3 regions of the Streptomyces sp. NPDC046557 genome follow, and region 2 is predicted to be linked to each of the others. Evidence: riboswitches for the same ligand, from Rfam matches in the RefSeq annotation. Region 2 holds a riboswitch; each other region holds the start of a gene.

The links. Region 2 has a riboswitch for cyclic di-AMP ahead of ABZ934_RS02830 (M23 family metallopeptidase). Riboswitches for the same ligand answer to the same signal wherever they lie in the genome.
Region 1: it holds a riboswitch for cyclic di-AMP, as region 2 does, so the genes downstream of both, ABZ934_RS05175 (M23 family metallopeptidase) here and ABZ934_RS02830 (M23 family metallopeptidase) in region 2, are expected to answer to the same signal.
Region 3: it holds a riboswitch for cyclic di-AMP, as region 2 does, so the genes downstream of both, ABZ934_RS16945 (transglycosylase family protein) here and ABZ934_RS02830 (M23 family metallopeptidase) in region 2, are expected to answer to the same signal.

The regions. Positions count from the first base shown of each region.
Region 1 covers NZ_JBEYZH010000001.1:1,137,370-1,146,807, forward strand. The annotation lists gene ABZ934_RS05160 (GNAT family N-acetyltransferase) at 1-2,030, opposite strand, end outside; gene ABZ934_RS05165 (HPr family phosphocarrier protein) at 2,216-2,497, shown strand; gene ABZ934_RS05170 (GntR family transcriptional regulator) at 2,766-3,431, opposite strand; gene ABZ934_RS05175 (M23 family metallopeptidase) at 3,665-4,462, opposite strand; cyclic di-AMP (ydaO/yuaA leader) riboswitch at 4,475-4,633, opposite strand; gene ABZ934_RS05180 (pitrilysin family protein) at 4,833-6,200, opposite strand; gene ABZ934_RS05185 (pitrilysin family protein) at 6,221-7,591, opposite strand; gene ABZ934_RS05190 (DNA topoisomerase IV subunit A) at 7,945-9,438, shown strand, end outside.
Region 2 covers NZ_JBEYZH010000001.1:568,908-578,345, reverse strand. The annotation lists gene shc (squalene--hopene cyclase) at 1-1,932, shown strand, start outside; gene ABZ934_RS02850 (1-hydroxy-2-methyl-2-butenyl 4-diphosphate reductase) at 1,929-2,579, shown strand; gene hpnH (adenosyl-hopene transferase HpnH) at 2,585-3,616, shown strand; gene ABZ934_RS02840 (aspartate aminotransferase family protein) at 3,613-5,016, shown strand; gene ABZ934_RS02835 (tyrosine-protein phosphatase) at 5,037-5,843, opposite strand; cyclic di-AMP (ydaO/yuaA leader) riboswitch at 6,201-6,370, shown strand; gene ABZ934_RS02830 (M23 family metallopeptidase) at 6,375-7,364, shown strand; gene ABZ934_RS02825 (SGNH/GDSL hydrolase family protein) at 7,527-8,312, shown strand; gene ABZ934_RS02820 (MBL fold metallo-hydrolase) at 8,523-9,438, shown strand, end outside.
Region 3 covers NZ_JBEYZH010000007.1:207,033-216,470, forward strand. The annotation lists gene ABZ934_RS16920 (SurA N-terminal domain-containing protein) at 1-533, shown strand, start outside; gene ABZ934_RS16925 (nucleoside triphosphate pyrophosphohydrolase) at 624-1,625, shown strand; gene ABZ934_RS16930 (globin domain-containing protein) at 1,680-2,897, opposite strand; gene ABZ934_RS16935 (cytochrome P450) at 3,019-4,293, shown strand; gene ABZ934_RS16940 (transglycosylase family protein) at 4,408-5,457, shown strand; cyclic di-AMP (ydaO/yuaA leader) riboswitch at 5,734-5,902, shown strand; gene ABZ934_RS16945 (transglycosylase family protein) at 5,906-6,619, shown strand; gene eno (phosphopyruvate hydratase) at 6,904-8,199, shown strand; gene ABZ934_RS16955 (septum formation initiator family protein) at 8,360-8,848, shown strand; gene ABZ934_RS16960 (DUF501 domain-containing protein) at 8,889-9,428, shown strand; gene ABZ934_RS16965 (Ppx/GppA phosphatase family protein) at 9,425-9,438, shown strand, end outside.

The DNA of each region.
Region 1 (9,438 bases), 570 kb from region 2:
CGCTCGGCGGCGGGGTAGGCGGGGATCCGTCCGTGGCCCGCGGCGGCTCCGCGGGCCGGGGCTTCCTCCCCCACCTCACCCTTCGCCGCGACCGGGGCCTGCGGCGCCTGTGCCGCAGGGGCCGGTGCCGCAGGGGCCGGTGCCGCCGGGGCCTGCGGCGAAGCGCCCGGTCCTTGGGGCGACGGGGCCGGTGCATCGGGTCGGGGGGCCGCCGAGAGGGCGTCGGCCAGCGCGCCCAGTTCCACGTGGACCACCGCCACCGGCTTGCCGGGCCGCTCGGCCACCGCCTCGCGCAGCGCACCCGCCAGGTCGTCGGCCAGTTCCCGCTCCCGCACCCACGGGATCGCCGTCACCACCACCGCGTCGTTGTCCGGCGAGGCCAACGCTTCGGCCAGGGCCACCCGGAAGTCCTCCGGGGAGGCGGCCGTCGTCAGGTCCAGCGGCGCCAGCGGTCGCAGCCCCTCCGTCAGGCAGGCGTCGTACGTGAGCACCCCCAGCGACTCGGAGTTGCCGAGGATCGCGACCCTCGGCCCGGCCGGCAGCGGTTGCCCGGCCAGCAGCAGGCCGACGTCGACCAGCTCCGTGACGGTGTCGACCCGGATGACGCCCGCCTGTCCGAGCAGTGCCGAGACCGTGGCGTCGGGCAGCCGGGTCCCGGGGACGACGTGCCCGGCCGGCGTGTGCCGCCCGCCGCGCGCCACGACCACCGGCTTGACGGCGGCCGTCCGACGGGCGAGGCGGGTGAACTTGCGCGGGTTGCCCAGGGTTTCGAGGTACATCAGCGCCACGTCGGTGGCTTCGTCCTCGTACCAGTACTGGAGGATGTCGTTGCCCGAGACGTCCGCGCGGTTGCCCGCCGAGACGAACGAGGACAGCCCCGCGCCCCGCCGCAGCAGCCCGGACAGGAGGGCGATGCCGATCGCGCCGGACTGGGTGAACAGGCCGATCGGCCCCCGCTCGGTGGCCGGGGACGGGGCCAGCGAGGCGTTGAGTTCGACGTCGGGGGCGGTGTTGATCACGCCGAAGGCGTTCGGCCCGATCAACCGCATCCCGTAGGACCGCACCTGCCGCAGCAGGTCGCGCTGGCGCTCCTGTCCGACCGGGCCGCTCTCCGCGTATCCGGCGGACAGCACCACCAGCCCCTGCACGCCGTGCTCCCCGCACTCCGCCACCGCGTCCGGCACCCGCCGCGCCGGGACGGCGATCAGCGCGAGGTCGACCGGGGCTCCGACGTCGGCGAGCGAGCGGTAGGCGCGTACGCCGTCCAGCAGGTCGGCGTCGGTCGCCTCGTTGACCGCGTAGAGGTGACCGTGGAAGCCCGTGTCGCGCAGGTTGCGCAGCGCCGCCGCCCCGACGCCCGCGCCGGAGCGGCTGACGCCGATCACCGCCACCGAGCCGGGCGCCAGCAGGCGCTGGACGGAGCGCGCTTCGGCGCGCTGTTCGCGGGCGCGCTGCACGGCGAGCGACTCGGCGGTGGGTTCCAGGTCGAGGGTGAGGTGGACGGAGCCGTCCTCGAAGCTGCGCTTCTGTTGGTAGCCGGCGTCTGTGAAGACCTTGATCATCTTGGTGTTGGCGGGCAGCACTTCGGCGGCGAACCGGCGGATGCCGCGCTCGCGGGCCACCGCGCCGATGTGTTCGAGGAGCGCGGAGGCGACGCCGCGCCCCTGGTGGGCGTCCTGGACCAGGAAGGCCACCTCGGCCTCGTCGGCGGGAGTGGACGCGGGCCGCCCGTCGGGGCCGATCCGGTCGTAGCGGACGGTGGCGATGAACTCTCCGCCGATGGTCGCGGCGAGGCCGACCCGGTCCACGTAGTCGTGGTGCGTGAAGCGGCGTACGTCGCGGTCGGAGAGTCGGGGGTACGGAGCGAAGAAGCGGTAGTACTTCGACTCGTCGGAGACCTGTTCGTAGAAGCTGACCAGCCGGCCGGCGTCATCGGTGGTGATGGGCCGGATCCGGGCGGTGCCGCCGTCGCGCAGGACGACGTCCGCCTCCCAGTGGGCCGGGTACGAGAGGTCCGACTCGATGGTCATGGGCACACCCTAAGGGGCACATCACCCGGGTGGCGCGTGCGCGGCGCATCAGGCACATCAGGGCCGATGAGTGCAAGCTGGGGAAGGCCGAACGGCCGTGGGCCGAGGTCGAAGGTCGGTCCTGGCATTCCGGGCGTCGTGAGAGACTGGTCTAGACAACCCGCAAGAACCTGAAGGGCATCACCATGGCAGAGCGCCGCGTCAACGTCGGCTGGGCCGAGGGCCTGCACGCTCGTCCCGCCTCGATCTTCGTCCGGGCGACGACCGCTTCCGGAGTCCCGGTGACCATCGCGAAGGCCGGCGGCGACCCCGTCAACGCCGCTTCCATGCTGGCGGTCCTGGGCCTGGGTGCCCAGGGCGGCGAGGAGATCGTCCTCGCCTCCGAGGCCGAGGGCGCCGAGGCCGCGCTGGACCGCCTCGCGAAGCTCGTCGCCGAGGGCCTCGACGAGCTCCCGGAGACGGTCTGACCCCTGCGACCCTTCGGTCGTCCGTACGCGGCGAAGCCGCGGCCCCCGTGAACCGGGCGCCGCGGCTTCGTCGCATTTCCACCCCGTATTCAGCCCACTCTCAGCCCGCATTCAGCCCGCATTCAGCCCGCGAGAAATGGTCCATCCCCCGCGAATCGGCCACCGCCGCATTCACGCCGTGCGCGCGGCGCGATAGGCCGGAATTCCCGCCCCGCGCGAGGGGCGACCTGGGAGGCCGAATATCGCTCCCCTTTGTATACGGCTCGTGTTAATGCCGGCCGCCCGCCGTGTTTACGGCAGGTTGCGAAGTCCTCACCCTCGGCCGGTGCGATCCGGCCGCCCGGTCCGCGTGCAGTCCGGTCAGCGCCCGGGCGCGCTCCGCGTCGCCGCGCGCGACCGCGTCCACGATCGCACCGTGCTCGGCCCAGGAGTCGACCGGCCGGACCGGGGCCGTCACCACGTACATCCAGGCGATCTTGTGCCGGGTCTGGGTCAGCACCGAGATCAGCCCGGGGCTGGCGGACGCCTGGGCGAGCGTCTCGTGGAACCAACCGCCCAGGGCGCGCAGATCCTCGCCCCGGCCGCTCCTGGCCCGCTCCTGGCCCAGCCTGACCAGGCCGCGCAGCACTTTGAGGTGGCCCTCGGTGCGCCGGCGGGCGGCCCTGGCGGCGGCGAGTGGCTCCAGGACCGCCCGCAGCTCCAGCAGGTCCGCCGCCTCCTGTTCGGTGGGCTCGACGACGCAGGCCCCCGCGTGCCGACGGGTGGTGACGAACCCCTCCGCCTCCAGGGTGCGCAGCGCCTCGCGGACGGGGACGCGCGAGACTCCGTACCGGCGGGCGAGGACCTCTTCGGTCAGTCTGCCGCCCGGTTCGAAGACCCCGGAGACGATGTCGTCACGAATCGCTGTGCATACCGCGTGCGCAGGAATACGCAAGACCGGACTCCGCTCTCATTCCGACTGCCGTTATCGGCGCTGCCGCCACGACCGTACTGCGACTCTATTGCAACACGCGACGATTTCCGAGGGCGGCCGGAAATACGGAACATTCGCCGGTACGAAGAGGCGCGGCGACACACGTCGAAGGCCCCGGCTCGGTGAGCCGGGGCCTTCGACTGGAGTGATGCGGTCGTGCGCCGGGCCGGTGGTGCGTCGGGCCGGTCGTACGGTCAGACGGCGACGCCGTGCGAGCGCAGGTACGCCACCGGGTCGATGTCCGTGCCGTACGTGGCGCCGGTGCGGGCCTCGAAGTGCAGGTGCGGGCCGCTGGAGTTGCCCGTGGAGCCCGAGACGCCGATCTGCTGGCCGGCGGTGACCTGCTGGCCGACGGAGACGCTCAGCGAGTTCATGTGTCCGTACTGCGTGTAGGTGCCGTCGTTGTGCCGGATGACGACGTTGTTGCCGTACGCGCCGCCCCAACCCGCCTCGACGACGGTGCCCGCGCCCACGGCGTGGACGGTGGTGCCCTCGGCGGCGTGGAAGTCGATGCCCGTGTGGCTGCCGGACGACCACATGCCGCCGCCCGCCTTGTACTGCGTGCTGACGTACGAGCCGTCGATGGGGGCGACGAAGGTGTTGAGGCGCTTGCGCTCCTCCTCGCGGGCCGCGCGCTCGGCGGCGTCGCGCTCGGCCTTCGCCTTGGCCTCCGCGAGGCGCTTGGCCTCGGCGGCGTGCGTCTTCGCATCGGCCTCGGCCTGCGCCTTGGCGGCGGCGACCTCGGCGGCCCGCTGCTGGGACTCGGCCTGGTTCTGGATCTCGCTGTGGAGCTCGTCGGCGACGACGACGGCGCTGAGGCCGGTGTCCTCCATCGAGGGGGCCGCGGCCTTGTCCGCGGCGAACGCGGGACCGGCCAGGGTGCCGACGACGCCCGTGGTGGCGAGGGCGGCTATGCCGGCGTAGCCGGCGGTCTTGCGGCTCAGACGGCTGGAACCACGGTGCTTACCGGCGGCACGACTGCCAAACGCCATGAAGGGTTTGATCCTTTCCTTCCCTCTCGCCTACCGGGTTAGCTGACGGGTTCGGAGCAGGAAGGTCTCCTACGGGCCCCTCTTGCGAGGTGGTCCGATTCACCCCAGGGACGCATGTGGGTCCCCGGCTCCCCAGGCTCGCGCCTGACGGGGACTCGGCGATCGCTGCCCGGTGCCGCGGGTGCGGCGGGCACAACTGACGGACAGCACGGCCGACGCTAGGCGGATCTTCAGTCAATCTCCAAACAGACGCACGTTTTTGTTACCTACGCCACACCACATACGAACAACCAGGCCACCAAACAGGTAAAAAGGGACTCCGGCAGACAAGCCGCCGGAGTCCCTCGCGCCACGAGGCAAGTAGGCCGCGTCAGTTGGTGACGACGGTGACCTCACCGATCCCGAGGGCCCGTACGGGCTCCGCGATCTGGGCCGCGTCACCCACCAGGACCGTGACCAGCCGGTCCACCGGGAACGCGGCGACGACCGCCGAGGTCGCCTCCACCGTGCCGGTCGCGGCGAGCTGCGCGTACAGCCGCGCCTGGTAGTCGTCCGGGAGTTCCTGCTCCACCTGGTCGGCGAGCGTGCCCGCGACCGAGGCCGCCGTCTCGAACTTCAGCGGAGCCACGCCCACCAAGTTCTGTACCGCGACGTCCCGTTCGGTGTCGGTCAGGCCGCCCTCCGCGAGGGTGCGCAGCACCGTCCAGAGGTCGTCCAGCGCCGGACCGGTGTTGGGTGTGTCCACCGAGCCGCTGATGGCGAGCATCGAGGCGCCCTTGCCGTCGGCGGTGGAGCGCAGCACCTGGCCGAACGCGCGCACTCCGTAGGTGTAGCCCTTCTCCTCGCGCAGCACCTTGTCCAGCCGCGAGGTGAGGGTGCCACCCAGGCAGTACGTGCCGAGTACCTGGGCCGCCCAGACCCGGTCGTGCCGGTCCGGGCCGATGCGGCCGATCAACAGCTGCGTCTGGACCGCGCCCGGCCGGTCCACGATGATCACGCGACCGGTGTCGTCGGCGGTCACCGGGGGGACGGGCAGCGGCTCGGCGTTGCCGCCGGTCCAACCGCCCAGGGTGTCCGCGAGGACCGCGTCGAGGTCGATGCCGGTCAGGTCGCCGACGACCACCGCGGTGGCGGTGGAGGGGCGCACGTGGGCCTCGTAGAAGGCCCGTACCGCGGCGGAGTCGATCCGCGCCACCGTCTCCTCGGTGCCCTGGCGGGGCCGGGACATCCGCAGTCCGGACGGGAAGAGCTCCTTGGAGAGCTCCTTCGCGGCGCGGCGCTGGGGGTTGGCCAGCTCGTGCGGGATCTCGTCGAGCCGGTTGCGCACCAGCCGGTCGACCTCGCCGTCCGCGAAGGCGGGGGCGCGCAGCGCCTCGGCGACCAGGCCGAGGGCCTTCGCCAGGCGGGAGGCCGGGACCTCCAGGGAGACCCGGATGCCCGGGTGGTCGGCGTGCGCGTCGAGCGTGGCGCCACAGCGCTCCAGTTCGGCGGCGAACTCCTCGGCGGAGTGCTTGTCGGTGCCCTCCGACAGGGCGCGGGCCATGATGGTGGCCACGCCGTCCAGGCCCTCGGGCTCCGCGTCCAGCGGTGCGGCGAGGTTGATCTCGACGGCGATCACCTGCTGCCCCGGGCGGTGGCAGCGCAGCACGGTCAGGCCGTTGGGCAGCGCACCGCGCTCGGGGGCCGGGAAGGCCCAGGGCTTGGCCTCGCCGGCCTGCGGCTGCGGGTGGAGGGTCATCGTGACGGCTGCGGTGTCGCTCACTGCTCCGCCCCTTCGTTCTGGGTCTCGTCGATCTCGTCGATCTCGTCGGACGCGTCGGACTCTCCGGTGAGCGGCTCGTACACGAGCACCGCGCGGTTGTCGGGGCGCAGCCGGGCCGCGGCGACGGCCTGCACTTCCTCGGCGGTGACGTCGAGGACGCGCCCGACCGCGGTCAGGGCGAGCTGCGGGTCGCCGAACAGGACCGCGAAGCGGCACAGTTCGTCGGCACGGCCGGCCACCGTGCTCAGCCGGTCCAACCACTCTCGCTCCAGCTGCGCCTGGGCGCGCTCCATCTCCTCGGCCGTCGGGCCCTCGGCGGCGAACCGCGCGAGCTCCTCGTCCACGGCCGCCTCGATGGCGGGCACCTCGACGCCGCTGGAGGTCTTCACGTCCAGCCAGCCCAGCGAGGGCGCGCCCGCGAGGCGCAGCAGGCCGAAGCCCGCCGCGACGGCGCTCTGGTCGCGCCGGACCAGGCGGTTGTGGAGGCGGGAGGACTCGCCGCCGCCGAGAATGGTCAACGCCACGTCGGCGGCGTCGCACTCGCGGGTGCCGTCGTGCGGAAGCCGGTAGGCGGCCATCAGCGCGCGGGCCGGGACCTCCTCGACGATCTCCTCGCGGAGCTGGCCGCCCATGACCTCGGGCAGCGAACCGTCACGCGGCGGCTGCTTGCCGTCGTGGGCGGGGATGGTGCCGAAGTACTTCTCCACCCAGGCGAGCGTCTGCTCGGGGTCGATGTCGCCGACGACCGACAGGACGGCGTTGTTCGGCGCGTAGTACGTACGGAAGAACGCGCGGGCGTCCTCCAGGGACGCGGCATCCAGGTCGGCCATCGAACCGATGGGCGTGTGGTGGTACGGGTGGCCCTCAGGGTAGGCGAGGGCGGTCAGCTTCTCGAACGCCGTGCCGTACGGGACGTTGTCGTACCGCTGGCGGCGCTCGTTCTTGACGACGTCGCGCTGGTTCTGCATGGACTCCTCGTCCAAGGCGGCCAGCAGCGAGCCCATGCGGTCCGCCTCCAGCCACAGCGCGAGCTCCAGCTGGTGGGCGGGCATCGTCTCGAAGTAGTTGGTGCGCTCGAAGCTGGTGGTGCCGTTGAGCGAACCGCCGGCGCCCTGGACGAGCTCGAAGTGCCCGTTGCCCGGTACGCTCGCCGAGCCCTGGAACATCAGGTGCTCGAAGAGGTGAGCCAGACCGGTCCGCCCCTTGACTTCATGGCGGGAGCCGACGTCGTACCAGAGGCAGACGGCGGCGACCGGAGTCAGGTGATCCTCGGAAAGCACCACGCGCAGGCCGTTGGCCAGCCGGTGCTCGGTCGCTGTCAGGCCGCCGGAGCCGGCCTGAGCTGTGGCCGTGTGACCCATGGGCATGTGGTCCCTTCGATCGCGATGCAGAGATTTCTGTCAGACCTGCCACTGTATGCAAGCGCGTCGGCGGCCGGAGAAGTTCCCGGGTTCCCCACGCCTCCGTCCGGGGGCACCCCAGGGTCGGAGTCGGCGTTGTCGGTGCCACGGGCCACAATGGTCCGCGTCGGCACCGGCCGAAACCGGTCGGCCGCCCGGCCGACCCTCGGCCGGACCGACAGACCCGGTACGTACCCGCCGGACCGATCACCGCCCGACCGCCCGACCGTCAGCCGACACACCGACCGACCCTCGCACAGACCGACCGCCACACCGTCAGACCCCGAGTACACCTTTCTTGGTTAAGGAGCCGCGCAGCGATGGCCCGCCGCAGCACGAAGACCCCGCCGCCGGAGGATTTCGAGGAGAAGATCCTCGACATCGACGTCGTCGACGAAATGCAGGGCTCCTTCCTCGAGTACGCGTACTCGGTGATCTACTCCCGTGCCCTGCCGGACGCCCGTGACGGCATGAAGCCGGTGCACCGCCGCATCGTCTACCAGATGAACGAGATGGGCCTGCGCCCCGACCGGGGGTACGTGAAGTGCGCCCGTGTCGTGGGCGAGGTCATGGGCAAGCTGCACCCGCACGGTGACGCGTCGATCTACGACGCCCTCGTGCGCATGGCGCAGCCCTTCTCGATGCGGCTGCCGCTGGTCGACGGCCACGGCAACTTCGGTTCGCTCGGCAACGACGACCCGCCGGCCGCCATGCGTTACACCGAGTGCAAGATGGCCGACGCCACGTCACTGATGACGGAGTCGATCGACGAGGACACCGTCGACTTCACCGCCAACTACGACGGCCAGGAGCGGGAACCGGTGGCGCTGCCCGCCGCCTACCCGAACCTGCTGGTCAACGGCGCCTCCGGGATCGCGGTCGGCATGGCCACCAATATGCCGCCGCACAACCTGGGCGAGGTCATCGCCGCCGCCCGGCACCTGATCCGCTACCCGCAGGCGGACCTGGAGGCGCTGATGCGTTTCGTGCCGGGCCCCGACCTGCCGACCGGCGGACGGATCGTGGGCCTGTCCGGCATCAAGGACGCCTACGAGAACGGCCGCGGGACGTTCAAGATCCGCGCGACGGTGGCCGTGGAGAACGTGACCGCCCGCCGCAAGGGCCTGGTCGTCACCGAACTGCCCTTCACGGTCGGCCCCGAGAAGGTCATCGCGAAGATCAAGGACCTGGTCGGTTCGAAGAAGCTCCAGGGCATCGCCGACGTCAAGGACCTCACCGACCGCTCCCACGGCCTGCGCCTGGTCATCGAGATCAAGAACGGTTTCCACCCCGAGGCCGTACTGGAACAGCTCTACAAGCTGACGCCGATGGAGGAGTCCTTCGGCATCAACAACGTCGCGCTGGTCGACGGGCAGCCGCTGACGCTCGGCCTCAAGGAACTCCTGGAGGTCTACCTCGACCACCGCTTCGAGGTCGTCCGGCGGCGCAGCGAGTTCCGCCGGGGCAAGCGGCGCGACCGCCTGCACCTGGTCGAGGGCCTGCTGGTGGCCCTCATCGACATCGACGAGGTCATCCGGATCATCCGGGACAGCGACAACTCCGCGCAGGCCAAGGAGCGGCTGATCGAGCGCTTCTCGCTGAGCGAGGTCCAGACCCAGTACATCTTGGACACCCCGCTGCGCCGGCTCACCCGCTTCGACCGGATCGAGCTGGAGTCCGAGCGCGACCGGCTGACCGGCGAGATCGACGAGCTGACCGGGATCCTGGAGTCCGACAGCGAGCTGCGCAAGCTCGTCTCCTCGGAACTGGCCGCGGTGGCGAAGAAGTTCTCGACCGAACGGCGTACGGTCCTA
Region 2 (9,438 bases):
CAACGCGAGGACGGCACCTGGGCCACCTTCCACGGCGGACCGCCCGAACTCTCCGCCACCGTCGAGGCGTACGTGGCGCTGCGACTCGCCGGGGACCCGCCCGACGCCCCCCACATGGCGCGCGCCTCCGCCTGGATCCGGGCCCACGGGGGGATCGCCGCCGCCCGGGTCTTCACCCGGATCTGGCTGGCCCTGTTCGGCTGGTGGAAGTGGGACCACCTGCCCGAACTCCCGCCGGAACTGATCTTCCTGCCCCCCTGGGTGCCCCTCAACATCTACGACTTCGGCTGCTGGGCCCGCCAGACCATCGTCCCGCTCACCGTGGTCTCCGCCCTGCGCCCGGTCCGTCCGGCGCCGTTCGCGCTGGACGAGCTGCACACCGACGCGCGCCACCCGAATCCGGTCAAACCCATGGCCCCGGTGACGAGTTGGGACGGGGCCTTCCAGCGCATGGACAAGGCCCTGCACCTCTACCGGCGCTTCGCCCCGCGCCGGCTGCGCAAGGCCGCCATGAACACCGCCGCCCGTTGGATCATCGAGCGCCAGGAGAACGACGGCTGCTGGGGCGGGATCCAGCCGCCGGCCGTCTACTCCGTCATCGCGCTGCACCTGCTCGGGTACGACCTCGGCCACCCCGTGATGCGGGCCGGCCTGGAATCCCTCGACCGGTTCGCCGTCTGGCGCGAGGACGGCTCGCGGATGATCGAGGCGTGCCAGTCGCCGGTCTGGGACACCTGCCTCGCCGCCATCGCCCTGGCCGACGCGGGAGTCCCGGCCGACCACCCGGCGCTCCTCAAGGCCGCGGACTGGATGCTCGGGGAGGAGATCACCCGGAGCGGCGACTGGGCCGTGCGACGGCCCGGACTCGCCCCCGGGGGCTGGGCGTTCGAGTTCCACAACGACACCTACCCCGACATCGACGACACCGCCGAGGTGGTCCTGGCCCTGCGCCGGATCGCCCACCCCGAACCGGCGAGGGTCGAGGCCGCCATCGCCCGCGGGGTGTCCTGGAACCTCGGTATGCAGTCGAGGAACGGTGCTTGGGGCGCCTTCGACGCCGACAACACCAGCCCGTACCCCAACCGGCTCCCCTTCTGTGACTTCGGCGAGGTCATCGACCCTCCCTCGGCCGACGTGACCGCCCACGTCGTCGAGATGCTGGCCGTCGAGGGCAAGGCGGGCGACCCCCGGACCCGGCGCGGCATCAACTGGCTGCTGGCCGAACAGGAGCCCAGCGGCGCCTGGTTCGGACGCTGGGGCACCAACTACGTCTACGGCACCGGCTCGGTGGTCCCGGCCCTCACCGCCGCGGGAATGCCCACCCGACACCCCGCGATCCGACGGGCCGTGGCCTGGCTGGAGTCCGTACAGAACGCGGACGGGGGGTGGGGGGAGGACCAGCGGTCCTACAAGGACCCGGCCTGGGCGGGGAAGGGAGCGTCCACCCCCTCCCAGACCGCCTGGGCGCTCATGGCCCTGCTGTCGGCCGGCGAACGCGAGGGCAAGGCCGTGGAACGCGGCATCGCCCACCTCGTGCACACCCAGCGCGAGGACGGCTCCTGGGACGAGCCGTACTTCACCGGCACCGGCTTCCCCTGGGACTTCTCCATCAACTACCACCTGTACCGGCAGGTGTTCCCGCTGACCGCGCTCGGCCGCTACCTGTACGGGGAACCGTTCGGCCCCGACGGCAGGACGCGGCCCCTGGCCGGGGCCACGGTGCGCCCCGCCCGTCAGGCCACGGCGCGGCTCACCGGTCAGACGACGGTGCCCACCGGTCAGGCCACAGTGCGGCCCACGAACGAGACCCCGGTCGGGCCCGCGCGCGAGGTCCCCGCTCGCCCCGCGCACGAGACCGCGGCGACGTCCGCGGGCGAGGCCGTGGCGGACCCCGTGCGCGAGGCCACGGCGATCCTGGCGGAGGAGACGTGACGGGCGACCGCGCCGCCCCCTCCGGCGTACCGCTGCTGATCGCCTGCGCCCTGCGCATCGAACGGCTGGCCCTGCGCAGCGGTGGCGACCGCGGCTCGCCGCGCGCGTACGCCGTCCTGCGCACCGGCATGGGCCCGCGCGCCGCCGACCGCGCCGTCACCCGGGCACTCGCCCCGACCGGCATGGCCGGCGCCGCCGTCCTCGCCACCGGCTTCTGCGCCGGCCTCGCCCCCGGCATGAACCCGGGGGACCTGGTCGTCGCCGAGGAGGCCCGGGACCCCCGCGGCACCGTCGTCTGCGACGGCGCCCCCCTGCTCGCCGAGGCACTGGCCCGGGCCCTTCCCGGCCGGACCGTGCACACCGGCGCACTGACCGGATCCGACCACGTCGTACGGGGCCAGGAGCGCGCCCAGCTGCGCGCCACCGGCGCCATCGCCGTCGACATGGAATCCGCGGCCACCCTGTGGACCGCCACCAGCGGCGCGAGCCGTCCGGTTGCGGCCGTCCGGGTGATCGTGGACGCTCCGGAGCATGAGCTCGTCCGAATCGGCACGGTTCGCGGAGGAATATCGGCCTTCCGCGTGTTGCGTGCCGTACTGCCCGCGTTTTATGACTGGCACCGTTCTTTGCCGCTCCCCAGGAGGTGAGCCAGATGGCCATGCCGTTGCGACAGTCCATCAGGGTCGGGACCTATCTTCTCGAACAGAAGCTCCGCAAGCGTGAGAAGTTCCCGCTGATCGTCGAGCTCGAACCGCTCTACGCCTGCAACCTGGCCTGCGAGGGCTGCGGGAAGATCCAGCACCCGGCGGGGGTGCTCAAGCAGCGCATGCCCGTCGCCCAGGCCGTCGGCGCCGTGCTGGAGTCCGGGGCCCCCATGGTGTCCATCGCCGGTGGCGAGCCCCTGATGCACCCCCAGATCCACGAGATCGTGCGCCAGTTGGTGGCCCGCAGGAAGTACGTCTTCCTCTGCACCAACGCGATGCTGCTCCGCAAGAAGATCGAGAACTTCACCCCCTCCCCGTACTTCGCCTTCGCCGTGCACATCGACGGGCTGCGCGAGCGGCACGACGAGTCCGTGGCCAAGGAAGGCGTCTTCGACGAGGCGGTGGCCGCCATCAAGGAGGCCAAGAGGCGTGGCTTCCGGGTCACCACGAACTCCACCTTCTTCAACACCGACACCCCGCAGACGATCATCGAGGTGCTGAACTACCTCAACGACGACCTCAAGGTCGACGAAATGATGATCTCGCCCGCCTACGCCTACGAAAAGGCCCCCGACCAGGAACACTTCCTGGGCGTCGAACAGACCAGGGAACTCTTCAAGAAGGCATTCGCCGGCGGCAACCGGCGACGCTGGCGGCTCAACCACTCCCCGCTCTTCCTGGACTTCCTGGAAGGCAAGGTCGATTTCCCCTGCACCGCCTGGGCCATTCCGAATTACTCCCTCTTCGGCTGGCAGCGCCCCTGCTACCTGATGAGCGACGGATACGTCCCGACGTACCGGGAACTGATCAACGACACCGACTGGAGCAAGTACGGCCGCGGAAAGGACCCGCGCTGCGCGAACTGCATGGCGCACTGCGGGTACGAGCCGACCGCCGTCCTCGCCACGATGGGCTCCCTCAAGGAGTCCCTCCGCGCGGCCAGGGAGACGATCGGCGGCAACCGCGGCACGTCGGCATGACGTCCGCGACCGGAGGGGGCAAGGGCTTCGACCTCGGGGCCCTGCTCGCGGAACGCGGTGCCGAGCGGTACGAGCTGCACGCCCGGCACCTCAACCACCAGCTGCCCCGGATGCTGCGCACCATCGGCTTCGACAAGGTCTACGAGCGGGCCGAAGGCGCCCACTTCTGGGACGCCGAGGGCAACGACTACCTCGACATGCTCGCCGGGTTCGGCGTGATGGGCCTCGGCCGGCACCACCCGGTGGTCCGCCGGGCGCTGCACGACGTCCTGGACGCCCAGCTCGCCGACCTCACGCGCTTCGACTGCCAGCCCCTGCCCGGCCTGCTCGCCGAGAAGCTGCTCTCGCACAGCCCCCACCTGGACCGGGTCTTCTTCGGCAACAGCGGCACCGAAGCGGTGGAGACGGCCCTCAAGTTCGCCCGGTACGCCACCGGACGCCCCAGGGTCCTCTACTGCGACCACGCGTTCCACGGCCTGACCACCGGCTCCCTCTCGGTCAACGGGGAGGGCGGCTTCCGCGACGGCTTCGCGCCCCTCCTCCCCGACACGAAGATCGCGCTCGGCGACCTGGCCGCGCTGGAGCGGGAACTGGAACGCGGCGACGTGGCCGCGTTCGTCGTGGAACCCATCCAGGGCAAGGGGGTCCTCGCGCCCCCACCCGGTTTCCTGCTCGCCGCGCAGGACCTGTTGCGCCGCCACAAGGCGTTGCTGATCGCCGACGAGGTGCAGACCGGCCTCGGACGTACCGGTGACTTCTACGCGTACCAGAACGAACCGGGGGTGGAACCCGACCTGGTGTGCGTGGCCAAGGCGCTCTCCGGGGGCTACGTACCGGTCGGGGCGACCCTCGGCAAGGACTGGATCTTCAAGAAGGTCTACTCCTCCATGGACCGGGTGCTGGTGCACTCCGCCAGCTTCGGGTCCAACGCCCAGGCGATGGCGGCCGGACTGGCCGTGCTCAGTGTCATGGAGGACGAGGGGATCGTGGCCCGTGCCCGGGCGACGGGCGACCTGCTGCGCGGCCGGCTCGCGGCGCTGGTGGACGAGTACGAGCTGCTGCACGAGGTGCGCGGCCGCGGGCTGATGATCGGCATCGAGTTCGGCCGGCCCTCCTCGCTCGGGCTGCGCAGCCGTTGGACGATGCTCCAGGCGGCCCGCAAGGGGCTCTTCGCGCAGATGGTCGTGGTGCCGCTGCTCCAGAAGCACCGGATCCTCACGCAGGTCTCCGGGGACCACCTGGAGGTCATCAAACTGATCCCGCCGCTGATCATCGACGAGCAGGACGTGGACCGGTTCGTCGGCGCCTTCCGCGAGGTCATGGACGAGGCGCACGGCGGGGGGGCCCTGATGTGGGACTTCGGCAGGACGCTGGTGAAGCAGGCCGTCGGCAACCGCTGACGACCCGCCCGGGAGTCGCTTCAGTCGAGGAGCCGGTCCCTGAGCCGGCCGAGGGTCGCGGACGTGAGTCCGAGTCCCTCGGCCAGGTAGGGCACCACCCCGCCCCAGGTCTCGTCGATCGTCTCGAAGGCCGCGGTCACGAACTCGGCGCGGGCGTCGAACAGCGGAGCCAGCAGCTCCATCACCTCGGGGGAGCGCGCGTCGGCGGAGTCGTCGCTGCGGCGCACCCGGTAGCGGTTGTGCGGGGCGTTCGACTCCAGGTAGTCCGCCACGATCGCCTCGCGCTCCACGCCGAGGGCGAGGAGCGTGACGGCGATCGACAGTCCCGCCCGGTCCTTGCCGGCCGCGCAGTGCATCAGGGCGGGGACGCTGTCCTCGGCGAGCGCGTGTACGACCCGGCTGTGCTCGGCCGTCCGATCCCTGATGATCGCCCGGTACGAGGTCCTCATCCGGGCGGCGGCCCTTCCCTCGCCCAGGAGACCCCGGAGCTGCCCCAGATCTCCGTCGCGGACCATTTTCCAAAACTCCCGGCCGTCCGCCGGGTCCGTCAGCGGAATGTTCACGTTCCGGACACCGGGCAGATCGACGTCCGGTCCTTCCAGCGCGTGGTCGGCCCCGTTGCGGAAGTCGAAAACGGTGTGGAGGCCGAGCGAGGACAGGAATTCCACGTCGTTTTCGGTGGCATGCGCCAGATGTCCGCTTCGGAAGAGAAGTCCCGACCTGACCCTTCGTCCGTCGGTGGTCGGCAGCCCGCCCACGTCACGGAAATTGCGCACTCCGGACAGTTCGGGCCCGGTGGGTGGGTCGGCGGCTATCTGCTGGGTCACGGGTCGGGTCCTCCGCATTCGTCGTGGGCTCGCGGCCGGGGTGTGGCCGCGACCGTCGGGCCGACGCCACGCTGTCCGAATTAAGCCGGTTGAGAACAACTTGCCGTATCCGGGGGCGAGATCGCGCCGGATCCCGTGAGCCAGATCATACGGTGACCGAGCGTGCCTGATCGCGAAACCCGAATTCCCTTGTCCAGGCGGTCGTTGAGGGGCCGGAATGGACGGAGGGTGACGGGAATTCAGTCGCCCTCCCAAATCTGCTATTGCGTCAGGGAATTCATGGCTTGTTGTGTGTGCCCCCACTCGATTACCTTCGCGATCGATCCGGGTGGACCGCCGAATCCTGCCGCCGCCCGGGAACCGCACCCGACTATTCACGCGCGCGGCAGGAGCGGGGGAACCAGGTAAGCCGCTGTTCCGGATCTTCCCGCCGGAACGGCTCGGGGTGAAGTCGTACACCGCTGCGTACGGCCGGACATCTCCAGTCCGAACCCGACAGCTCACCTCGCAGGCGACGGAGAGGAATTCGTCATGCCCGCACACGGCAAGCACCGCCGCCCTAAGTCCCGTGCCATGTCCCGCGGACTGGCCGCCGCCGGCACCGGTGGCGCCGCCCTGGCGCTCCCGCTGATGGGCGCCGCCGGCGCCCACGCCGCCCCGGCCGCCGCCCCCGCCGCACTGCCCGTCCAGGCCCCACTGCTCCCGGTTTCCCACCAGGCCGCGCCCGCCTCGGCCCCGGCGACCGCCCCCGGCGTCTACACCGTCGTCCCCGGCGACTACCTTTCGAAGATCGCCGCCGAACGCCACCTCTCCGGCGGCTGGGAGCGGCTGTACGCCGACAACCGCGAGGCCGTCGGCGCGGATCCCTCCCTGATCCACCCGGGCCTCAAGCTGACCCTCGGCGCCCGCGCGGACCATGACGGACACGGCGACCGCACCTCTGCCAAGACGGCCTCCCGGGACTCCGGCGCGGCTTCGGCCCCGGCCTCCCCCGACCGCTCCTCCGCCAAGGCTCAGGCACCCTCCGAGTCCGGCTCCGGCAGCGGTTCCGCCGAGGCGCAGCAGGCCGCACCGTCCGCGCAGGGCTCCGGCTCCTCCACCGGCGCGGTCTCGGCGTCCGGATTCGTCGCCCCGGTCGACGGCGGGACCTCCACCCCGTACAAGCAGGCGGGCAGCATGTGGTCTTCCGGTTATCACACCGGCGTCGACTTCATCGCGAGCACCGGCACCACCGTCAAGGCGGTCGGCGCCGGCACCGTCGTCACGGCCGGCTGGGGCGGCGCGTACGGCAACGAGGTCGTGATCCGGCACGCCGACGGCAAGTACTCCCAGTACGGCCACCTCTCGCAGATCTCCGTCTCGGTCGGCCAGAGCGTCACCGCCGGACAGCGCATCGGACTCTCCGGCGCCACCGGCAACGTGACCGGCCCGCACCTCCACTTCGAGGTCCGCACCGGCCCGGCGTACGGCTCCGACATCGACCCGCTGGCGTACCTGCGCTCCAAGGGCGTCACCATCTGACGCGCCAGAGCGTGAGCCCGCAGACGCGTGAGGCCGGGACCCCGGGAGGGTTCCGGCCTCACGCGTTTCTTATTCCTCATGTGCATCGTGGCGTAGATCACGGTCCGTCAAACCCTGCTTACGTTGGCGTAGGTCGCCCGTGGGGGTGAAGGATGTGGTGCTGTGGCAGCGACGACGACGACACTCAAGACCATCGGCTCGTACGCGGCGATCGGGGACAGCTTCACCGAGGGCGTGGGGGACCCGGGACCCGGGGATTCGTACCTCGGCTGGGCGGACCGGCTGGCCGTACTCCTGGCCGACCAGCGGGAAGAACACGATTTCCGGTACGCGAACCTGGCCGTCCGGGGGAAGCTCCTCGACCAGATCGTGGCCGTGCAGGTGCCGAGGGCGAAGGCCCTCGCGCCCGACCTCGTCACCTTCTGCGCGGGGGGCAACGACATCATCCGTCCGGGAACCGACCCGGACGACGTGGCGGAGCGCTTCGAGGCGGCCGTCGCCGACCTCGCCGGTTCCGTGGGCCGCGTCATGATCACGACCGGCTTCGACACCCGGGGCGTGCCGGTCCTCAAGCACCTCCGGGGCAAGGTGGCGACGTACAGCGCGCACGTGCGCGCCATCGCCGACCGGTACGACTGCCCGGTGCTCGACCTCTGGTCCCTCAAGTCCGTGCAGGACAGGCGGGCGTGGGACGCCGACCGGCTGCACCTCTCGCCCGAGGGGCACACCCGGGTGGCGCTGCGCGCGGCCCAGGTCCTCGGCCTGGACGTGCCGGCCGACCCCGACCAGCCGTGGCCGCCGGAGCGGCCGCGCGGCTCGGTGGACGTGACACGGGACAACATCCAGTGGGCGCGCGAGCACCTGGTGCCCTGGATCGGACGGCGGCTGCGCGGCGAGTCCTCCGGGGACCACGTCGAGGCGAAGCGGCCGGACCTGCTGCCGCTGTAGGGCGTACGCGCCGACGGGGGCGGCGGGGTCGGGGTGGCGGGGGTCGGGATGGCGGGTCGGCGCAAGGGGGGCCGGGGCGGCGGCGGGGCGGGCGGGACCGGAGTATCGCGACACGCCGGGGGCCGCGAGCGGAATCCTCGGGGCCCGGTGTGCGTTGGGATGATCGTAGTCACGCACGATCGTCCTGCCCCCATCCTCACAGGAGGCGCCTTGTCCGGCTCCCGTCCTCTGCGTCCGCGGCTGCGTGCCCTGCGGCCCGAAGCCTTCGGCGCGGACCCGTCCGGCGCGCGGCTGGAGCGCATCCTGCGCTCGCCCCACTTCGCCGACGGGGTCTTCCAGAACCCGGTGGGGGCCCGGACCAGGCCGTCCGGTTCCATGGCGGAGTTCGCCAAGATCTACTTCCACAAGGAGCAGCGCCTGCGGCGCAGCCCGGGTGCGCCGATCCCGGTCTACCCGACGACGCTGGCCGAGCTGGCCAAGCCACCGGTGAGCGGGCTGCGACTGACCTGGATGGGGCACTCCAGCGTCCTCGCCGAGATCGACGGCCGCCGGGTGCTGTTCGACCCGGTGTGGGGAGAGCGGTGCTCTCCCTTCCCGTTCGCCGGACCGAAGCGGCTGCACCCGGTACCGGTACCGCTGGCCTCGCTGGGGAAGGTCGACGTCGTGGTGATCTCGCACGACCACTACGACCACCTCGACCTGCCGACGATCAAGGCGCTGGCCGGTACGGACACGGTGTTCGCCGTCCCGCTCGGCGTCGGAGCCCACCTGGAGCGCTGGGGAGTCCCGGCGGACCGGCTGCGCGAGCTGGACTGGAACGAGAGCACCAAGGTCGCCGGGCTCTCCCTCACCGCCACCCCCGCCCGCCACTTCTGCGGGCGGGGTCTGCGCAACCAGCAGTTCACCCTGTGGGCGTCCTGGGTCGTGGCGGGCGACGCGCACCGGATCTACCACAGCGGCGACACGGGCTACTTCCCGGGCTTCCAGGAGATCGGCGCCGCGCACGGCCCGTTCGACGCCACGATGATCCAGATCGGCGCGTATTCCGAGTATTGGCCCGACATCCACATGACCCCGGAGGAGGGCATGCAAGCCCACCTCGACCTCCAGGGCGGCACGCCGAGCG
Region 3 (9,438 bases), on a different contig from region 2:
CGGCGGCCGTCGTCGGCGGCGAGCGGATCACCACCGCATCGCTCCAGGCCCAGGTGAACGAGGTCCGCAGCGCGCAGAACCGTTCCGAGCAGGGCGCCCAACTGATCGAGGCGACCCCGCGCCTTGACCGCTCCAAGCTGAACCGGATGATCCAGACCGCCGTCCTCGAGCGCGCCGCGAAGGACGCCGGCGTCACCGTGACGACGCGGGAGGTCGAGGACGTCCGCAAGGCCCAGCTCCAACAGGCCGGCACCCCGGCGGCACTGGAGACGGCGGCCCTCCAGCAGGCGCAGCTCGCGCCGGACCAGATGGACGCGGACACCCGCTTCAAGCTGCTGCGCGACAAGCTGTTCGAGCACTACGGCAACCAGGACAAGGCGCTGGAGAAGCTCTCCGCCGCCGCGAACGCCCTGCACGTCCAGGTGAACCCGCGCTACGGCCGCTGGGACGCGCGGCAGATCCTGCTGGGCGACGAGACCACCCCGTGGATCAGTCAGCGGACCCGGTCCGAGCAGGCCCCCGCCGGAGCCTGAGCCGTACACGGCCAGGTCCCGTCGGAGGCGCCGTGCGCGGGGCCGCCCCCGCCGGGGCCCCGGCCGGACGCGCGGAGGTAGGTTCGGAGGGTGACTGAGCACGCGCCGCCCTCCGAGCCCACCGGCCGCATCGTCCTGCTGACCACCAGCCACCGGGTCGCCCCCGGCCTGCTGTCCTGGTCGGCCTGGCAGACCCTGAAGGCCGCCGACCGGGTGCTGTGCGCCGACCCCGGCCATCCGCAGGTGCCGTACCTGCGGGAGGCGGGCGTGGAGGTGGCGTACGAGAGCCCCGACGCCCACGCCCTCGTCGAGGCGTGCGCCGGTGGCCGTACCGTCGTGGTCCTGCCGACCGGCGAGGGCGACCGGCGGCTCACCGACGGACTGGCCCGCCTGGCCGGCTCCGGCCGCGTCGCCATGCCCGACCTGGAGCTGCTGCCCGGGTCCTACGACCTGCCCGGCGCCCGCCTGCTCGACCTGATCCAGGTGATGGACCGGGTGCGCCGCGAATGCCCCTGGACCTCGCGCCAGACGCACGAGGGGTTGGTGAAGTACGCGATAGAGGAGGCGTACGAGCTGGTCGAGGCGATCGAGACGGGCGACCGGGAGGAACTGCGCGAGGAGCTGGGCGACGTGCTGCTCCAGGTCGTCTTCCACGCGCGGATCGCTCAGGAAGGCCGCCCGGAGGACGGCGACGAGCCGTTCTCGATCGACGACGTGGCCGGGGACCTGGTCGAGAAGCTGATCCGGCGGCACCCGCACGTCTTCGGCGACGAGACGGCCGAGACCCCCGAGGACGTCAGCGCGCACTGGCAGCGCACCAAGGCGGTGGAGAAGCAGCGGGAGTCGGTCACCGACGGCATTCCGCTGGGCCAGCCCGGTCTCGCGCTCGCGGCCAAGCTCGCGGGCCGCGTCCGGGCGGCCGCGCTCCCCGTGGAACTGCCCCGCGGCGAGGGCATCGGCTACGAACTCCTCGAACTGGCGGCGCGTGCCGAGGCGCAGGGCATCGACCCCGAGACGGCGCTGCGCGCGGCGGCCCGCGCCTACCGGGCGGCGATCCGCGCGGCGGAGGGCGTCGCGCAGGAGAAGCAGTAGAAGGGGAGGGGAGCAGCGGAGGAGGGGAATAGGGGAGAGCGGTCCCGTCAGGGGTCACGGTTGTCGGGGCGCGCGGGCCGCGGGGTTGATCCAGTGCGGTGACGGGCGGCTGAGGAACCATTCGCCGAAGCCGAGCGGTCGCCCGTTCGGGCCGTGGCCGCCGCCGGATTCCACCGCGGGCACGGCGTCGTGGAAGACGTGCCCGGGGTGCGCGCCGAGCTGCTCCAGCAGGCGGGCGGTCTCCGCGATGAACGGCGCCGGCCCGCTGAGGTAGACGTCCTGCTCCCACCACAGCCCGCGATGGCCGAGGGCGGTTCCCAGCCGGTCGGTCGCCTCGTTGCGGTGCTGCCCCGGCGCCGGGGTGATGTAGGTGACGGCGAGCCACTCGAAGGCGTCGGCGTACGCCTCGATGAACGGGCGGTCGTAGAGGTGCGCGGCGTCCCGCGCGACCACGAAGAGCCGGACGTCCTGATCGGGCGGGTGCTGTGCCAGTTCCTCCAGCAGGGCGCGGACCGGGGCCCAGCCGGTGCCGGCGGCGATGAGACTGACGGGGCGACCCTCCCGGCGCAGCGTCAGGGCGCCGCCGGGCGCACCGAGGCGCAGCGACTCGCCCGGGTCCGTCCCGTCGACCAGGACGGTGCTGAGCCGGCCCCCCTCGATCCGGCTGACGTGCAGGTCCACCGTCCCGTCGGGGCGGGGCGCGTTGCCCAGGGAGTACGTGCGCCAGCAGGCCGGGACGCGGTCGCTGCTCACGCTCACGTACTGGCCCGGCCGGTAGCCCAGCGGGGCGTGCGGGCGCAGGGTCAGCACGGCGAGGTCCCGCCCGTACCGCAGGTGGCGCACGATCTCGGCGTCCCACCACGGCGGGTCCTCGCTCTGCGCGGCCGCGGCGCCCATCACCCCGGCGATCACCCGGTACGCCTCCGCCCAGGCCCGCGCCACGGCCGGGGTCCACGCCTCGCCGGCGGCCTCGGCGAGCGCGGCGAGCAGGCTGGCGCCGACGGCCTCGTACTCTTCGGGGCCGGCGAGGAACTTGCGGTGGTCGCGTCCGAGGTCGCGTAGATAGGGGAGGAGCGACTCGCTCTCCAGGTGCGCGACGACATGGGTGAGGGCGGCGAACAGCCGGTCCCGCTGTCGCTCCATCTCCTCCCTGGAGGCGGGGAAGAGCGTACGGATCTCGGGGTGGTGCCAGAAGAGGTGGGAGTAGAAGAACCTGGCCGCGTGTTCGGCGCGTCTCTCCACCACGGCGAAGCTGCTCTTCAAGATCCTCACGTCCACAGCACCGAAGTAGGAACGGCGAACGCGGCCGGGTCAAGCGAAGGCGTATCTACGGCCAGCCCCCGACGAACCGCCCATAGCGGATGCGGGTCGGCGGCCGGGATACGGTCGACGGGTGCACGAGCCGACTCCCGCAGCCCCCGAAGACCCCGTCTCCCTCCAGGGCCCCACCCTGTTCGACTGGGAGTTCGCCACCGACCCGTACCCGGCGTACGCCTGGCTCCGCGAGCACGCGCCGGTGCACCGGACCAAGCTGCCCAGCGGGGTCGAGGCATGGCTGGTGACCCGGTACGCCGACGCCCGCCAGGCCCTGGCCGACCAGCGGCTCAGCAAGAACCCGGCGCACCACGCGGAACCGGCGCACGCCAAGGGGAAGACCGGCATCCCGGGCGAGCGCAAGGCCGAGCTGATGACGCACCTGCTGAACATCGACCCGCCGGACCACACCCGGTTGCGGCGGCTGGTGTCGAAGGCGTTCACCCCGCGCAGGGTGGCCGCGTTCACCCCGCGGGTGCAGGAGCTGACCGACCAGCTCATCGAGCGGTTCGAGAGCAGGGGTGAGGCGGACCTCATCCACGAGTTCGCGTTCCCCCTCCCCATCTACGCCATCTGCGAGATGCTCGGCGTACCGCGCGAAGACCAGGACGACTTCCGGGACTGGGCCGGGATGATGATCCGGCACGGCGGTGGGCCGCGCGGCGGTGTCGCCCGCGCGGTCAAGCAGATGCGGGCGTACCTCGGTGAACTCATCCATCGTAAAAGGGATGATCTGGGCGATGACCTCATCTCGGACCTGATCCGGGCCAGTGACCACGGCGACCACCTGACGGAGGCCGAGGCCACCGCCATGGCTTTCATCCTGCTTTTCGCCGGTTTCGAGACGACGGTCAACCTGATCGGCAACGGGCTGCACGCCCTGTTCGCGAACCCCGACCAGCGCGCGCGCCTCCAGGCGTCGCTGGCCGCCGGGGAGAACGCCCTGCTCGCCACCGGCGTCGAGGAACTCCTGCGCTACGACGGCCCGGTTGAGCTGGCGACCTGGCGCTTCGCAACCGAGCCCTTCGTCCTCGGCGGGCAGGACATCGCCGCCGGGGACCCGGTCCTGGTGGTCCTCGCGGCGGCCGACCGGGATCCCGAGCGGTTCGCGGAACCGGACACCCTGGACCTCTCCCGAAGTGACAATCAGCACCTCGGGTACGGCCACGGCATCCATTACTGCCTCGGCGCGCCGCTCGCCCGGCTCGAAGGTCAGACCGCGCTCGCGAGTTTGCTGATGCGTCTGCCTGATCTGGAACTGGCCGTTCCACCTTCGGACCTGCGGTGGCGGGGCGGACTCATCATGCGTGGCCTGCGCACCCTTCCGGTCCGCTTCACACCCCGAAACACATGAGGGCGTAACGGGACACCCCCTGACCCGCAGTCAGTTACCGACCGAACTTGTGACATGCGTTCGAAGGGGGCTAGGTTCTGCCGTTACCCCGCCGTTATGCGAAAGGTGCACTACATGCGTTCCGGGAACGGCCGCCACAGACGCCCCCGCCAGGTACCCGCCCTCGTCGTCACCGCCGGAGTCACGGGCTCCGCGCTGGCGCTGCCGCTGCTCGCGGCCACCAACGCCTCGGCCGCCGACACGTCCACGTGGGACAGCGTCGCCGAATGCGAGAGCGGCGGTACCTGGAGCGCAGACTTCGGCAGCGGGGCCTACGGCGGACTGCAGTTCACCCAGGACCAGTGGAACAGCGCCGGCGGCCAGGAATTCGCGGCGCGCCCCGACCTCGCCAGCCGGTCTCAGCAGATAGCCGTCGGCGAGCGGGTGCTGGCGTCCCAGGGCCCCCAGGCGTGGCCGCTGTGCGCGGCGTCGTCCGGGCTGGTGAAGGACGGCCCCGCCGCGAATGTGGACCCCGGCGCACTGGGAACCCCGCGGCAGGTCGCCCCCAGCCCCTCCCGCCCCGACGCGGTGCCGGGCACCGGCGCGGGCGACCCCGCCACCGACTTCGGCGCGCCCACCCCGGCCGCCCCGGCCGCCGGCAACCCGAGCCCGTCCGCCACGGCGCCGTTCACGCTGCCCATCGCGCCGCTCGCCCCCAACAGCGGACTGCCCGTCATGCCCGATCCGGACCTGCCGACGACGCCGACCCAGCCCGGCGACCAGACCGGCACGGCGCCGACCAACCCGACCACCCCGACCGGCCCCGGCGCCGTCTCGGGAATCCCGACGACCCCGGTCACGCCGTCCCCGTCCGCAGCGTCCTCCACGCCGGCCGACCCGACCACCGGGACCCCGTCCGCCACGTCGAACGCGCCCACCACCGACTCCGCCGCGGAGGGCGGCGGCAAGCACCGCGGCCCGGCGGCGGTCGAGACGCCCGCGGCCCCTGACGCCGCGTCGGACCCCACGTACACGGTGAAGGCGGGCGACAGCCTGACCGCCATCGCGGACGCCCAGGGGCTCAAGGGGGGCTGGAACGCGCTCTACGCGGCCAACGAGCAGGTCATCGGCAAGGACGCCGACCTCATCAAGCCCGGTCAGAATCTGGATCTAACCAAGAAATAACGGGCACTTCGGGCAGGCGTAAAGAGCTGAATGCCCGTTATCCGCAAGTGAGACATGCGTCTCTTCAGGTCAACTGGCGTGTCAGGTACCGAAGCTCCCACAAACCCCGTCCTCACCTGCGAAAACGCCCCTAAGCGGAACGCAAGCAGGTCGATTTCTCCCCGATGTCCCTCGTTGAACATCGGGGAGAGACCTGTCTACCTTCTGAATCGCTCGCCACCGCGGGCCTCTTCGACCGCATCGCCGAATCCTGCCGGCGGACGGAGAGAACAGTCGTCGCGTCAAGCGCCGAAGGCAGGAGCGGGGGAACCAAGGTAAGCGCCGGGAGCGGCCGTTGAGAGACGGTCACACCGGCTAGGGGTTAAGCCGCGCGCTGGTCGCGCGGCCGGGCAACTCACTCGCCCGAACCCGACAGCTCACCTCGTAGGCGTCGGTGAGGAGAAACTCCATGCTGCTTTCCGGCAAGGGCAAGCACCGCCGCGCCACGGCCATTGAGCGGACCACCCGTATCGTCACGCTCGCCGGTGTCACCGGTGTCGCCGTCGCCGCGCCCCTCATGGCGGCCGGCTCCGCCAGCGCCGCCACCGGCGCCGAGTGGGACCGCGTCGCGGCGTGCGAATCCGGCGGCAACTGGGCCATCAACACCGGCAACGGCTTCTACGGCGGCCTGCAGTTCACGTCCTCCACCTGGGCCGCCTACGGCGGCACGGCGTACGCCGCGCAGGCCAACCAGGCGTCCAAGGCCCAGCAGATAGCCATCGCCGAGAAGGTCCTCAAGGGCCAGGGCAAGGGCGCGTGGCCGTCCTGTGGCGTGGGCCTGTCGAACTCCTCGTACAGCGGCGGCGGCTCTGCCGAGACCCCCAAGCCCTCCAAGCCGAAGGTCGAGACCAAGGCCGCCCCGGCGCCGAAGAAGGAGACCAAGCGGCCCGAGGCCCCGGTCACCCGCTCCGAGCGCTCCGAGGCCGCCCCCAAGGCCGCCCCGAAGACCGAGGCCCCGAAGACGGGCAACGGCTCGTACGAGGTCAAGGAGGGCGACACCCTGGGCACCATCGCCGAGGCGAACGGCGTCAAGGGCGGCTGGGAGAAGCTGTTCGAGCTGAACAAGGACATCGTCCCCGACGCCGACCTGATCTTCCCGGGTCAGAAGCTGAAGCTGAGCTGAAACATCGGATAACACCGAATCCGACCACCGCCCGGCGCGTACCCCTCCACGCGCCGGGCGGTGGCGCGTCCGCGGCCGGATGGGGCCGGATCATGGCCGGATAACGGCCGGGAGGCGGTCCACGGGCGGTCTCTTTGTCCGGTAAAGCGGGCGTACGGCCGCTTTTTCGTCCCAGGACCCGGGCGGTCGGCCGGTCCAGTGCCCGGAGCCGGTTAGGCTCTAGTCGGCAGGGCCGTCCCACGGCCCCCTGCCACCGCACACCCAGCGTCACATCCCAGAAGGAGATGCTCGTGCCGTCCATCGACGTCGTCGTAGCCCGGGAAATCCTGGACTCCCGAGGCAACCCCACGGTCGAGGTCGAGGTGGGCCTCGACGATGGCAGCACCGGCCGTGCTGCAGTCCCGTCCGGCGCCTCCACCGGCGCATTCGAGGCCATCGAGCTCCGTGACGGTGACCCCAACCGTTACATGGGCAAGGGTGTCGAGAAGGCCGTCCTCGCCGTCATCGAGCAGATCGGCCCGGAGCTCGTCGGCTACGACGCCACCGAGCAGCGGCTGATCGACCAGGCCATGTTCGACCTGGACGCCACCGACAACAAGGCCTCGCTCGGCGCCAACGCCATCCTCGGCGTCTCCCTCGCCGTCGCGCACGCCGCGTCCGAGGCATCGGACCTGCCGCTCTTCCGCTACCTCGGCGGCCCGAACGCGCACCTGCTGCCCGTCCCGATGATGAACATCCTCAACGGTGGGTCGCACGCCGACTCCAACGTCGACATCCAGGAGTTCATGATCGCCCCGATCGGCGCGGAGTCCTTCTCCGAGGCGCTGCGCTGGGGCGCGGAGGTCTACCACACCCTCAAGAAGGTCCTGCACACCAAGGGCCTCTCCACCGGTCTGGGCGACGAGGGCGGCTTCGCCCCGAACCTGGAGTCCAACCGCGCCGCGCTCGACCTCATCATCGAGGCCATCAAGCAGGCCGGTTACACCCCGGGCAAGGACATCGCGCTCGCGCTCGACGTCGCGGCGTCCGAGTTCTACAAGGACGGCAAGTACGAGTTCGAGGGCCAGTCCCGCTCCGCCGCCGAGATGACCGACTACTACGCCGAGCTCGTCGAGGCGTATCCGCTGGTCTCCATCGAGGACCCGCTGTACGAGGACGACTGGGCCGGCTGGAAGACCATCACCGACCGCCTGGGCGCCAAGGTCCAGATCGTCGGCGACGACCTCTTCGTCACCAACCCGGAGCGCCTGGCGCGCGGCATCGAGGAGGGCTCCGCGAACGCCCTGCTCGTCAAGGTCAACCAGATCGGTTCGCTGACCGAGACCCTGGACGCCGTCGAGATGGCCCAGCGCAACGGCTTCAAGTGCATGATGTCGCACCGCTCCGGCGAGACCGAGGACGTCACCATCGCCGACCTCGCCGTCGCCGTGAACTGCGGCCAGATCAAGACCGGCGCCCCGGCCCGCTCGGACCGCGTCGCCAAGTACAACCAGCTGCTGCGCATCGAGGAGATCCTCGACGACGCCGCCGTGTACGCGGGCCGTTCCGCCTTCCCCCGGTTCCGCTTCGCGGACCAGTAGGCACCGCGCTTCGCGGACCAGTAGGCACCGCGCTTCGCGGACCAGTAGGCACCAGGGTCAATGAGCGCCTCGCAGCGCCGGCCTCCGTACGTCCCCGCACTCGGTCCCGTACCGTGTGCGGGGACGTATTGCGTACCGCGTGCGAAGGGGAGGCGGGACCATGGCCGGGAACCGGGATCGGTTCTCCACCTTCTCGACCGCGACCAGGCTCAAGCAGCTCGGTGAGCGGACCGCCGCCCACGTCTACCGCTCGCAGTCGCGCCGCCAGGTCCGCCGCAGCCGGCTCACCGGCCGGGCGGCGCTGCTGGTGCTCGTCCTCTGTACGCTGGTCGTCGCCCTCGCGTACCCGATGCGGCAGTACGTGTCCCAGCGTTCGGAGATCGCGGACCAGCAGCGGGCCGCCGACGGCGCGCGCAAGCGCCTCGAACAGTTGCGTGACGAGAAGGCCCGCTGGCAGGACCCGGCCTACGCCGAGCAGCAGGCGCGCAAGCACCTGCACTTCCTGCGCCCCGGCGAGATCGGCTACATCATGAACGACCCCGGTGCCGAGGCCGCCGAGCACCGCCGCACCGGGCAGGCCGGTTCCGACCGGCCCTGGTACTCGAACGTCTGGGACGGTGTCGACAAGGCCGACCGGCCCGGCGACTGACCCAGACCACCCTTACGAAACGAAGAGACGCACTCCAGGCATGCAGACGCCCCCGCCCCAGACCGACCGCACCGAGCCGACCGCCGCGGACATCGAGGCGTTCGAGCAGCAGCTCGGCCGCCCGCCGCGCGGCCTGCGCGCCATCGCCCACCGCTGCCCCTGCGGGCAGCCGGACGTCGTGGAGACCGCGCCCCGGCTCCCCGACGGCACCCCCTTCCCGACGCTGTACTACCTGACCTGCCCGCGCGCCGCCGGAGCGATCGGCACGCTGGAGGCCAACGGCGTGATGAAGGAGATGCAGGCCCGACTCGCCGAGGACCCGGAGCTGGCCGCGGCCTACCGGGCCGCGCACGAGGACTACATCACCCGCCGCGACGCCATCGAGGTGCTCCAGGGCTTCCCGAGCGCCGGTGGCATGCCGGACCGGGTGAAGTGCCTGCACGTCCTGGTCGGCCACTCGCTCGCGGCCGGTCCCGGGGTGAACCCCTTCGGCGACGAGGCGTTGGCGATGCTGCCGGAGTGGTGGGCCAAGGGGCCCTGCGTCACGCCGTGCACGGGTGAGAAGGAGTCGTCGCGGTGACCCGGGTGGC